One region of the Rathayibacter caricis DSM 15933 genome, then DNA from elsewhere that is predicted to be linked to it. Evidence: predicted binding sites of a transcription regulator. Region 1 holds the regulator's gene; each other region holds the start of a gene.

Region 1 (4,739 bases):
GGTACGAGGTGAGCAACTGGGCGATCGACGACGCGCACCGGTCGCGGCACAACCTGTCGTACTGGCTCGGGCACGACTGGTGGGGCGTCGGACCGGGCGCGCACAGCCACGTGGGCGGTGTCCGCTGGTGGAACGTGAAGCACCCGGCGGCCTACGCCGACCGCCTGCGCGTGGGATCCTCCCCGGCGGCCGGCCGGGAGACGCTCGACGGGGCGACGCGCGGAGTCGAGGACGTGCTGCTGCGCTCGCGCCTGTCGGACGGGCTGCCGATCGACTCCATCGATCCGGAGCGCCGCCGCGAGGTCGCGGGCCTCATCGCCGACGGGCTGATCGAGGGTCGCGCGGCGCTGCAGGGCCGCGTGGTGCTGACGCTGCGCGGCCGTCTGCTGGCCGACGCGGTCGTGCGGCGCCTGACCGACGGCTGATCCGGCGCCTCGAGACCCGCCGTTCCCGGGGATGCGACCAGCGGGGGTGCGGTGATCTCGTGCTTGCTGGTCGAGTAGCCCGCGCAGCGGGCGTATCGAGACCGACCCCTGCAGAGGACGCGGGTCTCGATACGCCGCCCGTGGCGGCTACTCGACCAGCGAGGAGGAACGCCGCCCGCGGCGGCTGCTCGACCAGCGGGGGCGACGTCACTCCGCTGGTCGAGCAGCCCGCGCAGCGGGCGCATCGAGACCCGCGACTCCCGGACCTACTTGAAGAACGGGATGCTCAGCGGGTACGTGTAGTACTCGCCGGCGCTCGCGCGCACCGAGGCGATGATCGCGAAGACGATCACGAGGATCGGCACCACGAGGAACACGATGAAGCCGACCAGCACGAACGACAGGATCGTGCCCGCCACGTAGGCGATCAGCGTCGTGAGGTGGAAGTTCAGCGCGGTCTTCGCGTGGGCCTCCAGGAACGGCCCGCGGCCCTTGAAGACCAGGTACACGATCAGCGACGGGATGAAGCTGAAGAAGATGCCGAGGACGTGGGTGACGATCGCCCAGGTCTTCTCGTCGGCCGGATTCAGCGGCGGCGCGGGAGTGCTGTACGCGGGGGGCGGGGGAGGGGGCGGCGTGGTCGACATGTGGGCTCCTGATTCCGACGTGATCGCGCCGGGCGACCCCCGTGCGCACGGCGTCCATCGTGGCACGTCGTGCGGCGCGCTGTCCCGCCACCGCGCGGATCGCGGTCGGACCCCTCCGCGGCCCTGCTCGCGGGTATGATTGGCACTCGGAGTTGCGGAGTGCCAAGCTCCGAGCGGCGCGACGGCGCCGCGGTGGTCCGTGCCGCGAGGCACGCGGAGCCCGGCGGGAGGTCGGTCGTATGGTGACGGAGCGCGGTCTCCAGGTCCTGCGCGTGATCGTGCAGGACTACGTGGCCCATCGCGAGCCCGTGGGCTCGAAGTCGATCGTCGAGCGGCACGCCTTCGGCGTCTCGGCGGCGACCATCCGGAACGAGATGGCGCAGCTCGAGGAGGAGGAGCTCATCGCGGCTCCGCACACCTCCTCCGGACGGGTGCCGACCGACAAGGGCTACCGCCTCTTCGTCGATCGGCTCACCGATCTGCGCCCGCTCACCGCGGCGCAGCGGCAGGCCATCGAGACCTTCCTCGGGCAGAGCCCCGATCTCGACGAGGTGCTGGTGAAGACCGTGCGGCTGCTCTCGCAGCTCACGAACAGCGTCGCCCTCGTGCAGTACCCCTCGTTCGGAGCCGCGCGGATCCGCCACGTGGAGCTCGTCGCCCTCGCGCCGCGCCGCCTGCTCTCGGTGCTCATCACCGACACCGGCCGGGTGGATCAGCGCGTCCTCGAGACCCCCGCCGACATCGACGACGAGTTCCTCGGCGAGATCCGCGCCAAGCTGAACACGGCCGTCCTGGGCCTGGGGCTCCAGGCCGCCGCCGAGACGCTGCAGTCGGCCGCCGAGCGCTTCACGCCCGAGCGGCGCGACGTCCTGGCTCCGATCCTGCAGACCCTGCTCGAGCAGGTCGGCGCCAACCGCCAGGACCGCCTGGTGATGGCCGGCGCGGCCAACCTCGTCCGCACCGAGGAGGACTTCTCGGGCAGCATCTACCCGGTGCTCGAGGCGATCGAGGAGCAGGTGGAGCTGCTGCGCCTGTTCGCCGAGATGGTCCCGGATCCGCGCGGCATCTCGGTGCGCATCGGCCGCGAGAACGCGCCCTTCGGTCTCCAGGAGACGTCCGTCCTCACCAGCGGCTACAACACTGCCGGCGGCCAGGTCTCGCGCCTGGGGGTCCTCGGACCGATCAGGATGGACTACTCCGGCAACATCGCCGCGGTGCGCGCCGTCGCCCGCTACCTCTCCCGCCTCCTCGGCGAGGACTAGCCCGCTCTTCCCGACTCGCCGGTCGCCCCGGCTCCCATCAGGTCCGCCGTGCCCGGTGCACCGACCCACGAACGAAGGACGAAGCCACCTGTGGCCGATCACTACGAAGTGCTGGGCGTCGCCCGCGACGCCTCCGCCGACGAGATCAAGAAGGCGTACCGCCGACTCGCCCGCGAGCTCCACCCCGACGTCAATCCGAGCGCCGACGCCTCCGAGCGCTTCAAGCTCGTCACGCACGCCTACGACGTCCTGAGCGACGCGCAGCAGCGCCAGCAGTACGACCGCGGACCCCAGGAGGGCTTCCCCGGCGGCGCACAGGGCTTCGGCGGATTCGGCGACATCTTCGAGACGTTCTTCGGCCAGGGTGCGCAGGGCTCGTCCCGCGGGCCCCGCTCCCGTCGCGAGCGCGGCCAGGACGCGCTTCTGCGCGTCGAGGTGTCGCTCGACGAGGTCATCTTCGGCACGCACCGCGACCTCGAGGTCGACACGGCGGTGCTCTGCGAGACCTGCCAGGGGTCGTGCTGCCAGCCCGGCACGTCGCCGGTCACCTGCGACATCTGCCACGGCTCCGGCCAGATCCAGCGCACCGTCCGCTCGCTCCTGGGCAACGTGATGACGGCCAGCCCCTGCGGCACGTGCCGCGGCTACGGAACCGTCATCGCCACCCCGTGCTCGACCTGCCAGGGCCAGGGTCGCGTGCGCGCGCGCCGCACGATCCCCGTCGACGTCCCCGCGGGCGTCGACACGGGCCTCCGCCTGCAGATGCCGGGCAGCGGCGAGGTCGGCCCGGCGGGCGGCCCCAACGGCGATCTCTACCTCGAGATCAAGGTCAAGCACCACGATGTTTTCAGCCGCAACGGCGACGACCTGCTCGCCACCCTCGAGGTGCAGATGACCGATGCGATCCTCGGCTCCACGACGACGCTCGCGGCGCTCGACGGCGACATCGAGATCGAGATCAAGCCCGGGACGCAGAGCACCGAGATCGTCACGATCAAGGGGCGCGGAGTGACGAAGCTGCGCGGCAACGGCCGCGGCGACCTGCGCGTGGGCATCCAGGTCGTCACTCCGACCAAGCTCGGGCACCGCGAGCGCGAGCTCGTGCAGGAGTTCGCGAAGCACTACAAGCCGCAGAAGCCCGCGCTGACCCACTTCCAGCAGGGCCTCTTCTCGAAGCTCCGCGACCGCTTCCTCGGCTGATCGGAGCGCGGCCGTGGCCCACCACTACATCGACGAGTCGCTCGACTCCGGCGACGTCGTCGTCGGCGGTCGACTGGCCCTGACCGGCGCGGAGGCGCGCCACGCCGCGACGGTGAGCCGGATCCGCGCCGGTGAGACGATCCGCGTCGGAGACGGGCGCGGCCGCGTCGCGACGGCCGTCGTCGAGAGCTCGGAGCCGTCGAGGGTGGTGCTCGTCGTCGAGTCCGTGGAGGAGGCGGCCCCGCCATCGCCGAGGCTCGTGCTCGTGCAGGCCCTCGCGAAGGGCGACCGGGACGAGCTCGCCGTGCAGGCCGCGACCGAGCTGGGGGTCGACGAAGTGGTGCCGTGGCAGGCCGCCCGCTCGATCTCGCGCTGGAGCGGCCCCAAGGAGGAGAAGGGCCGCGAGCGCTGGCGCAGCATCGTCCGCGAGGCGAGCAAGCAGTCGCTCCGGGCCCGGGTGCCCGAGGTCTCGCCGCTCGCGTTGACGCGCGCGCTCGCGGACCGCGCGGCGACCGACCGTGTCCTCGTGCTGGAGCCGTCGGCCGAGGTCCGCCTGTCGGCGATCGAGCCCGACGGCCGCGATCTCGTGCTCGTCGTGGGACCCGAGGGCGGCGTCGCTCCGGAGGAGCTGCGGCTGCTCGCGGAGGCGGGCGCCGAGGCCGTCGCGCTCGGCGACACCGTGCTGCGCACCTCCACCGCCGGCCCCGCGGCCATCGCCGTGCTCTCGGCGCGACTGGGCCGCTGGTAGCAGGAGCGCGCGCTGACGGCGAACGGGGCCCCGTTCGAGGCCGCCCGCCGTTTAAGATGAAGGCATGAGCGAACCCACCGTCTTCACGCGCATCGTCCGGGGCGAGATCCCCGCCGACGTGGTGTTCGAGAACGAGCGGGTTCTCGCCATCACCGACATCGCGCCGAAAGCGCCGGTCCACCTCCTGATCTTCCCCAAGACCCAGGAGTACGCGACGGTCGCCGAGCTCGGCGCCGCCGACCCGGCCCTCCTCGCTGAGATGGTGCAGGTCGCGCAGACCCTGGCCGACGCCCACTGCGGCGGGCAGTTCCGCCTCGTCTTCAACTCGGGCGAAGCGGCCGGCCAGACCGTGTTCCACGTCCACGCCCACGTCCTGGGCGGACATCTGACGGAAGGCTCCCTTGCCACCGGTTGACCACGCGGGCGACGAGCCCGTCTCTCCGACCACCGCCGAGTC
Region 2 (4,739 bases), 610 kb from region 1:
GCCGTGTGACGCGGCCGAGAGCCGCCCGTCCCGCGCAGAGGCGGGGCGCTTCACGAGACCATGGGAGAGCAATGTCCAAGATCAAGGTTGAGGGAACCGTCGTCGAGCTCGACGGCGACGAGATGACGCGGATCATCTGGCAGAAGATCAAGGACACCCTCATCCACCCGTACCTCGACGTGAACCTCGAGTACTACGACCTCGGCATGGAGCACCGCGACGCGACCGACGACCAGGTCACGATCGACGCGGCGCACGCCATCCAGAAGCACGGCGTGGGCGTCAAGTGCGCGACCATCACGCCCGACGAGGCGCGGGTCGAGGAGTTCGGCCTGAAGAAGATGTGGAAGTCGCCCAACGGCACGATCCGCAACATCCTCGGCGGCGTGATCTTCCGCGAGCCGATCATCATCTCGAACATCCCGCGCCTCGTGCCGGGCTGGAACAAGCCGATCATCATCGGCCGCCACGCCTTCGGCGACCAGTACCGCGCCACGGACTTCGTCTTCAAGGGGAAGGGCACGCTCACCGTCGAGTTCACCCCCGAGGACGGCTCCGAGCCGATGAAGTTCGAGGTCTACAAGGCGCCCGACGACGGCATCGCGCAGGTCCAGTACAACCAGGACGCGTCGATCCGCGACTTCGCGCGCTCGTCGCTCAACTACGGGCTGACCCGCAACTACCCGGTCTACCTCTCGACGAAGAACACGATCCTGAAGGCCTACGACGGCCGCTTCAAGGACATCTTCGAGGAGATCTTCCAGACCGAGTTCAAGGAGCGCTTCGACGCCGCCGGTCTGACCTACGAGCACCGCCTCATCGACGATATGGTCGCCTCGGCCATGAAGTGGGAAGGCGGCTACGTCTGGGCCTGCAAGAACTACGACGGCGACGTGCAGTCCGACACCGTGGCGCAGGGCTTCGGCTCGCTCGGCCTCATGACCTCGGTCCTCTCGACGCCCGACGGCTCCGTCGTCGAGGCCGAGGCGGCGCACGGCACGGTCACGCGCCACTACCGCCAGCACCAGGCGGGCAAGCCCACCTCGACGAACCCGATCGCCTCGATCTACGCCTGGACGCGCGGCCTCGCGCACCGCGGCAAGCTCGACGGCAACCAGGAGCTCATCGACTTCTCGCTCGCGCTCGAGGACGTCGTCATCAAGACGGTCGAGTCCGGCAAGATGACGAAGGACCTCGCGCTGCTCGTCGGCCCCGACCAGGGCTGGCAGACGACGGAGGAGTTCCTCGCGACGCTCGACGAGAACCTCAAGGCGCGCATGTCGGCGTAGCCCGCCTCCGGCTCGCAGAGCACGCTTCGGCCCGCAGGATCCTCGGATCCCGCGGGCCGACCGCGTTCCCGGGGTCCGGAGGTGCTCAGAGCACGCGGGCGAGCCGATCCAGAGCCGCCATCGCGTCCGGCCCCGAGGGCATGAGCACGACGCTCGCGGCGCCGGCGTCGTGGAGCTGCGCGATCCGTGCACGGGCAGCCGAGGGGGTGCCGACGACCGCCAGCTGGTCGACCCACTCGTCGGGCAGGTCGCGGACGAAGGCGGCGCGATCGGCGCTCCGCTCGCGCAGGGCGCGGAACTCGGCCGCGAAGGGCAGCGGGTCGATGTGCGGCGCCCAGTCCGGCTCGCCGATCCACTCGAGGCCGGGGCGGACGAGGTCGCGCGCCGCCGAGGCGTCGTCGTCGACCGCGGCCACGTTGTAGGCGACCACGCGGCCGGCCGTGCCGAGGTGCCCGCGCGCGGTGGCGAGGTACTCCGGAGTCACCGGCTCGGCGAGCACGACGCCGTCGGCGATGCGGCCGGCCAGCTCGAGCGAGCGGGGTCCGCGGACGCCGGCGAGCAGCGGCGGGAGCACCGTCGGCGGGGTCTCGAGGCGGAGCGAGTCGACCGCGACGTAGCGGCCGTCGCGCGTCGTCTCCTCGCCCGAGAGCAGGGAGCGGACGGCGTCGAACTGCTCCTCGAGGAGCGTGAGGGGGCTGGCCGGCCAGATGCGCAGGCCGCGCATCCAGTGCGGCATGCCGTGACCGATGCCGGCGTGCACGCGGCCGGGGAACAGCTCGGCAAGCGTGCCCAGCTCCATGGCGGTGAACGCGGCGGCGCGGGCGGCGGCGGGCAGGATGCCGATGCCCACGACGATCCGCTCGGTCGCGGCGAGGACGGCCGCGGCCTGGGCGATGCCGCCGCGGAAGCCGAGGTCCTCGACGACCCAGAGCTCGTCGAAGCCCGCGGCCTCGGCGCGGCGGGCGTAGGGGAGGACCTGCGAGGCGGGGAGGTCGCGGGGGAGCAGGAGTCCGACGGCGGCGTCGGGAGTCGTGGCGCGCATGCTGCCAGCGTACGGCGGTGTGGCCGCACGCGACGGCGGGGCGGCCGCTCGCGCGCGCCGCCCCGCCGGAGGGTCCGAGCTACTCCGAGTGCGCCTCGCTCAGCTGCACCTGCTCGGGGTGCGAGGTCGAGACGACCTCGATCTTGCGGGAGCGCGCCTTCTCGGACACGGGGATCGTGACCGACAGCACGCCGTTGTCGTACGACGCCGAGATGCGCTCGGTGTCGACGCCCTGGCCCAGGCTCAGCTGGCGCACGAAGGTGGCCGACTGGCGCTCCCGGGTGATCCAGGTGACTCCGTCCCCGCTCGCGACGGTGCGCTGGGCGCGGATCGTGAGCAGCTGCCCGTCGACGTCCACATCGACGGAGCCGGGGTCGATGCCCGGCAGGTCGGCGGTGAGCACGTAGTGGTCACCGTCGCGGTACAGGTCGATCGGCATGCGGCGGGGGCCCTGGCCCGAGCCGAAGAGGGCGGAGGCGAAGCGGTCGAGCTCGCGGACGGGGTCGTAGGTGACGGCCATGGGAATCACTCCATTCGGTCTGGCAACGGATGAGTCTCAAGTTGAGCCGACTCGACTCAACTGCCTCGAATATAGCACTCGACCCCGGAGAGTGCCAACGGGAGGCGTCACCCTTTCAGGTACTTCGTTACCTGTTCGTAACAGAGCCCGGCAATCGAGTTCGTAGGGTCGTTTCTATGCGGGAACCGATCCGGTTCCCAGCGACTGCGAGTAGAGGACTTCGTTTGCCGATCCAGCCCTTCCACCCACCGAGAGTCCGACGCGCGGAGAGGCGGATCCTCGCGGGTCTCGCCGTCCTCGGTGTCGCCGCCTCCGCCGCCTTCGCCGCCACGGGCGCCAGCGCCGCCCCCGTGATCGGGAGCGCCTCCCTCGTCGGCGGCCTCTCGTCGCTGCAGAGCTTCGACGACGGCGACTACGTCGTCACCCTCGTCGAGCCGTCCGCCGCGACCTACGAGGGCACCGACGCCCGCTTCGCCCGCACCGCACCGGACGCCGGCGCGCAGCTGCAGGCGCGCTCCGCTCCGGTGGAGGACTACGCCGAGCACCTGGAGAAGCGCCAGGACGCCGTCGCCGCCGCGGTCGACGCGCGGATCGGCTACCACTACACGGTGGCCCTCAACGGCTTCTCGGCCACCCTCACCGGCGCGCAGGCGAGCGTGCTCGCGAACCGCAAGGACGTCGCGCAGGTGCGCGAGATCGAGGACCTCACCCTCGACCGGGCCCGCGGTGCCGCTCAGACCGCTCCGCTGGTCACGGCGGAGCCGGGCGCCGGCACTCCCGTGCCCGACACCGGGCAGCAGCGCTCGACCGACTTCCTCGGCCTCGAGGGCGAGGGCGGCGTCTGGAACGCGGTCGGCGGCGTCGACGCCGCGGGAGCGGGCATCGTCGTCGGTGTCATCGACTCCGGCATCGCGCCCGAGAACCCCTCGTTCGACGGTCCGCCCCTGGCCACGTCGCCGGGAGCCGCGCCGTACACGGACGGCGAGACCATCACCTACCGCAAGTCCGACGGCGGCGAGTTCGTCGGAGCGTGCGAGACCGGCTCCGACTCCTCCCAGCAGTGGGACGGCGACGAGTGCAGCCAGAAGCTGATCGGCGCGCGCTGGTTCCTCGGCGACTCCGAGAAGGTCGGCTCGGACGACAACCCCGAGTTCCTCTCGCCCCGCGACGCCGACGGGCACGGCTCGCACACCGCGAGCACCGCCGCCGGCAATGCCGACGTCGAGGCGAGCGTCGACGGCTACGACTACGGCACCATCTCGGGTGTCGCCCCGGCGGCGAAGGTCGCGGCCTACAAGGTCTGCTGGAACGGCGACGTCGAGGGCACGGACGACGACGACTTCTGCTCCGGCCCCGGCATCCTCGGTGCGATCGAGGCGGCCGTGACGGACGGCGTCGACGTGATCAACTTCTCGATCGGCGGCGGCTCCGCGACCTCCACGCTGACCCTCTACGACGAGGCGTTCCTGAACGCCGCGGCGGCGGGCGTCTTCGTGGCGGCCTCCGCGGGCAACTCGGGCCCCGACGCCTCGACCCTCGACCACGCCTCGCCGTGGTACACCACGGTCGCCGCGTCCTCGATCCCGTCGTACACGGCGACCGCCACCCTGGGTGACGGCCAGGCGTTCGTCGGCGGCTCCATCTCGGTCCACGAGGACCTGGAGGCTCCGCTGGTGAACAGCGCCGACGTCGCGCGCTCGGGCACCGAGATGCCCGAGATCTGCGCGCCCGGCACGCTGGACCCGGACAAGGTGAAGGGCGCCGTCGTGGCCTGCACCGCGGGCACCACCGCGCGCGTCTCCAAGTCGGCCGAGGTCGAGCGGGCCGGCGGCGTCGGCATGCTGCTGCTGAACCCGACCCCCAACGCGCTGCACGTCGACGACCACTC
Region 3 (4,739 bases), 660 kb from region 1:
CTGAAGACCGCCGTGGCGCGGTGGGTGGAGAAGCGCCAGGACGCCGGCGAGGAGGTGCCGGTCGCGGACGTGGCCGCGAGCTTCCGCGAGGCCGTGGCCGATGTGCTGCTCACGAAGGCGGTGGCGGCGTGCCGCGACCGCGGGGTGCCGAGACTGCTGCTGGGCGGCGGAGTGGTCGCCAATGCACGGGTGCGGGCGCTCGCGGAGGAGCGGTGCGCGGCCGCGGGGATCGCGCTGCGGATCCCGGCGCTCTCGCTCTGCACCGACAACGGCGCGATGATCGCGGCGCTCGCCGCTCAGCTCATCGAGGCGGGGCACCCGCCGTCGAGCCTCGACTTCAGCGCGGACTCCACGCTCCCGGTGACCGAGATCCAGGTCCGCTAGCCGACGTCTCGGGGCGACACAAGCGTCGCTCAGCCTTTTGACAGTGTGCAGCGTCGGCTGCCACGCTGGCGTCTCCTGTTCCGATCAAGGGGGATCCCATGACGACTCCGTACACGCCCACCACCGACCGCTACAACATCCTGGCGATCATCGGCTTCATCGCCTCGTTCTTCGTCTCCGTCGTGGGCATCGTGCTGGGCTTCATCGCCCTGTCGCAGATCAAGCGCACGGGGGAGAAGGGCCGCGGCCTCGCGATCGCCGCGATCGTCATCGGGTTCGTCGCGATCATCGTCTACACGATCGTCGGCGTCCTGTTCTTCGCCGCCCTGGCCACCGTCCCCTCCACGGGGTACTGAGCCGACCGGTCCCGCCGGGGACCGTAGGCTGGAGCCAGCCTGTGCGAGGGGAGAGCGCGTGAACGACGAATCGGCGATCGATCGGTCCGCCGGGACGCCGGTGCCCCCGCCTCCCGCTCCCGACGCGGTCGACCCGTCGGCGGCCTACCCGCCGCCGACGGGTCCCGCGCACCCGGATGAGTACTCGCCCAACGCTCCAGCGCTCCGCCCGCCTCTCGAGGGTCTCGCGGTCGCCGCCCTCCTCTGCGGGATCCTCGGGCTCGCGCCGGCCGCGATCGTCCTCGGTCACGTGGGGCTGTTCCGGGCCCGCCGGTCCGGCCGCCGCGGCGGAGGCTTCGCGATCGCCGGCTTCGTGCTCGGCTACCTCGTCGTCGTCCTGGCGGTCCTGGGCTTCCTGGCGTACACCGCCTTCGTGGGGGACCTGCGGACCGACGGGTACCTCCCGAGCTGAGACCGGCCGCTGGCTAGACTCGGCCGCATGAGCGACAGCACCGCGCCCGGCTCCGAGGAGCGTCCGGGTCCCGCCCCCGTCCCGCCCGTGCCGCCGGCTCCGCCCGTGCCTCCAGCGCCGCCTGCTCCGCCCGCGACGCCCGCGTCCGGGTACCAAGCTCCGCCCTCGGCGCCCGGCTACGGAGCTCCGCGCACGGACGCCCCGTCCTACGGGACGCCGACGCCTCCGAGCACCGCGCCGGCGTACGCCTCCGCACCGCCCGCACCGGCCCCGCCGAGGACCCTCAGCCTGACGGGCATGATCCTCGGCATCGCCGGCCTCGTGATCACGATCTTCGCCTGGGGCTTCGGATTCCTCCTGTCCGCACCGGCCGTCGTCCTCGGGTTCCTCGGGCGTCGTCGCGAGCCCGGAGCGCGCGGGTTCTCCCTGACCGCGATCATCACGGGCTTCGCGGGGATCGTGATCTCGCTGATCTACCTCGCGATCACCGTCGTCATCTTCGTGGTGGCGATCCAGTCGGCCGACTACTAAACGCCCGCCTGCGCCACCCGCTCGGCCAGCAGGGCGCGGTGGCGCCCCTGCACCCGCGTCAGGATCAGCACGGCGCTGCCCCGGCCGGACAGTCCCAGCTTCTTGCGGAACCGCGCGGGGTCGACGTCGACCCCGCGCTTCTTGATCTCGAGCACGCCGATGCCGCGTCCGCGCAGCTCCTTCGCGAGCGTCCGCTCGTCGAGGGGGAGTTCGGCGAGGACGCGGAAGCTGCGCAGGAACGGCGAGGCGGACGGTTCGTCTCCCGTGAGGTAGGCGATGCCGGGCGAGAGCATCCGCGAACCGCTCGAGCGCGCCAGCTCACCGAGCAATCGCGCCCGGATGGCGGACCCGTCCGGCTCGTGCACGTAGGCGCCGAGCTCGCCGACCTCCTCGTCGTCGGCGTCCGAGTCGGCGGTCAGCTCGGCGGCGCCTTGCGCACCGAGCAGCAGAGCGGATCGGCGGACACCGGGCCGGGCGAGCGACCCGAACCAGAGTCCGGTCTCGACCAGGTCGCCCTCGACGGACACCCACTGCGCCTCGGCGTCGGCCGGGATCCGCTCGCGGTCGAAGCCCGGGCCGACCTTGACGCCCACGGGCAGGCGCGCGGCCAGGCCGAAAGCGAAGTCGAGCGACGGGGAGTAGTCGTCGGGATCGTCTAGGCGCCGCGTCTCGCGGTGACCGGCGGTGCGCCGAGCCGGATCCAGGTAGACGGCGTCGTAGCCGTCGAGGTCGAAGGACTCCGCATCGGCGTGCACGGCGCGAGCGGAGGGGAACGGGGCGAGGTTGAAGCTCGCGAGCGTCGCGGTGATCTCGTCGGCGTCGACGGCGGTCACCTCGAGGTCGATCGCGGCGAGAGCGAGTGCGTCGCCGCCGATCCCGCTGCCCAGGTCCGCGACCCTCCTGGTGCCCGCTGCCGCGAAGCGGCCCGCGTGCAGTGCGGCGACACGGAGCCGCGTGGCCTGCTCGAGGCCGGCGTCGGTGAAGAGCATCGAGCGGGCGAACTCGCCGAACTTGCCCTGCGCCTTTTCGCGCAGTCGCGACTGGGTGAGCACGGCGGCGACCAGCGCGGGGGAGTGACCCGCGGACCGGAGCCGGGCGACGGCCCGCACGAGGTCGTCCGAGCGGTATCCGTCGAGGGAGTCGAGGAGCCGGAGCCCCTCCGGGGAGAGGAGCTCGACCAGCTCGTCGCGATGCATCCGGCCATGGTAGGCCACGGCGTCCGCGCCGCTCCGACGTCGTTCCGCGACGCTCCGCTTGGCACTCTGATTGCACGAGTGCCAGCACAGCCTCTACAGTGGATCTAGCACTCTCGGAGCGTGTGTGCCAGAACCGCGCTCCGCCACATCGTCGTCAAGAAAGAGGTCAACCGTGTCGGTGTCCATCAAGCCGCTCGAAGATCGCATCGTCATCAAGCAGGTCGAGGCGGAGCAGGTGACCGCTTCCGGTCTCGTCATCCCCGACACCGCCAAGGAGAAGCCGCAGGAGGGTGAAGTCGTCGCCGTGGGCCCCGGCCGCATCGACGACAACGGCAACCGCGTCCCCCTCGACGTGGCCGTGGGTGACAAGGTCATCTACTCCAAGTACGGCGGAACCGAGGTCAAGTTCTCGGGCGAGGACCTGCTGGTCCTCTCCGCTCGCGACGTCCTCGCGGTCGTCGTCCGCTAGGACGCGTCCCGAGAAGGGCCCGGCGACCCAGGTCGCCGGGCCCTTCGTCGTCCCGGGCCGGTCCTCCTGGCGACGGGTGGCCTGATCCGGCCGTCCGATGACCGTTCCGTGCCGATCAGCGGCTGCCCGCGTGCGTAGCATCGGACGGGTGTCCGCCTCCCGCACCCCTTCCGAGCCCGACCTGACCGGTACCGCGGCCGCAGAGGGCGAGGGCGTCGAGGCCCTCGCCGAGTCGCGGGCGCGCGGCGGTGCGATGTCCTCGACCGGACTGTGGTTCGGCTTCGGCGCCTACCTCCTGTGGGGCGCGATGCCGCTCTACTTCATCGCGATGGCACCGGCCTCGCCGTTCGAGATCGTCGCGTTCCGGGTGATGTTCTCGCTCGTCTTCTGCCTGATCCTGCTCACCGTGACGCGCAGCTGGGCGGGCTTCCTCGGCCTCTTCCGCGAGCCGCGGCTGCTGGGGGCGATGGCTCTCGCCGGCGCCCTGATCTACGTGAACTGGCAGGTCTACGTCATCGCGACGACCACCGGGCACGTCATCGAGGCTGCGCTGGGCTACTTCATGAACCCGCTCGTCACGGTGCTGCTGGGCGTGCTCGTGCTGCGGGAGCGGCTCCGACCGGCCCAGTGGATCGCGATGGCGATCAGCGCGGTCGCGGTGCTCGTCATCGCCGTCGGCTACGGCTCGTTCCCGTGGGTCTCGCTCGCGCTGGCCTTCTCGTTCGGGTTCTACGGACTCGTGAAGAGCCGGGTGGGCGGACGGATCGACGCCGTGTCGGGACTGACGCTGGAGACGCTCTGGCTCACTCCGCTCGCGATCGTGCAGCTCGCCGTGGTGGGCTCGCTGGTCGGTCTGACCTTCGGGACGGAGGGCACGGGGCACGCGCTGATCCTGGCGTCCGCCGGCATCGTCACGGCCGTCCCGCTGCTGCTGTTCGCGGGAGCCGCCCGTCGGCTGCCGCTCTCGATCGTCGGCTTCATCCAGTACCTGACGCCGTTCCTGCAGTTCCTCGTCGGCGCGTTCGTGCTCCACGAGGCGATGCCGCCCGAACGCTGGCTCGGCTTCGCGCTGGTGTGGACCGCGCTGGTGATCTTCTCAGTCGACCTCGTCGCGGCCGAGCGCAGAAGGCGCCGTATCCTGGCGTGAAGTGCGGATCGCGTCGCTGAGAGCGGTTGCTGCTGCCGGAAGTAACGATCCGGTCGCGAAATCCGTTCGTAACACCCCCGTATTGTTCACGGCCCCCTCGAAGGTTACGTTTGCCGAGCGGTTGCCTCCGGCACCGCTCTGACGACAATCACTCTCAAGGAGCAACATGGGCGTTTACGCGAAGGCCGGTTCGGCTCGCGCACGG

The links. Region 1 encodes HrcA, which represses chaperone genes, less so after heat shock. Its sites were predicted from a motif close to TTNGCACTCGNNNNNNNCGAGTGCNAA; they were not measured.
Positions count from the first base shown of each region.
Region 2: C1I63_RS09855 (Hsp20/alpha crystallin family protein) is a predicted target of HrcA. The motif match lies at 2,923-2,949, and genes of this name have one in related genera.
Region 3: groES (co-chaperone GroES) is a predicted target of HrcA. The motif match lies at 2,977-3,003, and genes of this name have one in related genera.

Region 1 covers NZ_PZPL01000001.1:2,729,557-2,734,295, forward strand. Annotated here, with positions in the region: gene hemW (radical SAM family heme chaperone HemW) at 1-425, shown strand, start outside; gene C1I63_RS12635 (DUF4870 domain-containing protein) at 692-1,072, opposite strand; gene hrcA (heat-inducible transcriptional repressor HrcA) at 1,312-2,334, shown strand; gene dnaJ (molecular chaperone DnaJ) at 2,425-3,534, shown strand; gene C1I63_RS12650 (16S rRNA (uracil(1498)-N(3))-methyltransferase) at 3,548-4,282, shown strand; gene C1I63_RS12655 (histidine triad nucleotide-binding protein) at 4,347-4,697, shown strand.
Region 2 covers NZ_PZPL01000001.1:2,122,263-2,127,001, forward strand. Annotated here, with positions in the region: gene C1I63_RS09845 (NADP-dependent isocitrate dehydrogenase) at 72-1,289, shown strand; gene C1I63_RS09850 (LLM class flavin-dependent oxidoreductase) at 1,375-2,331, opposite strand; gene C1I63_RS09855 (Hsp20/alpha crystallin family protein) at 2,411-2,851, opposite strand; gene C1I63_RS09860 (S8 family serine peptidase) at 3,076-4,739, shown strand, end outside.
Region 3 covers NZ_PZPL01000001.1:2,066,474-2,071,212, forward strand. Annotated here, with positions in the region: gene tsaD (tRNA (adenosine(37)-N6)-threonylcarbamoyltransferase complex transferase subunit TsaD) at 1-384, shown strand, start outside; gene C1I63_RS09590 (DUF4190 domain-containing protein) at 483-740, shown strand; gene C1I63_RS09595 (DUF4190 domain-containing protein) at 799-1,191, shown strand; gene C1I63_RS19450 (DUF4190 domain-containing protein) at 1,219-1,722, shown strand; gene C1I63_RS09605 (class I SAM-dependent methyltransferase) at 1,719-2,918, opposite strand; gene groES (co-chaperone GroES) at 3,091-3,387, shown strand; gene rarD (EamA family transporter RarD) at 3,641-4,534, shown strand; gene C1I63_RS09620 (ABC transporter substrate-binding protein) at 4,701-4,739, shown strand, end outside.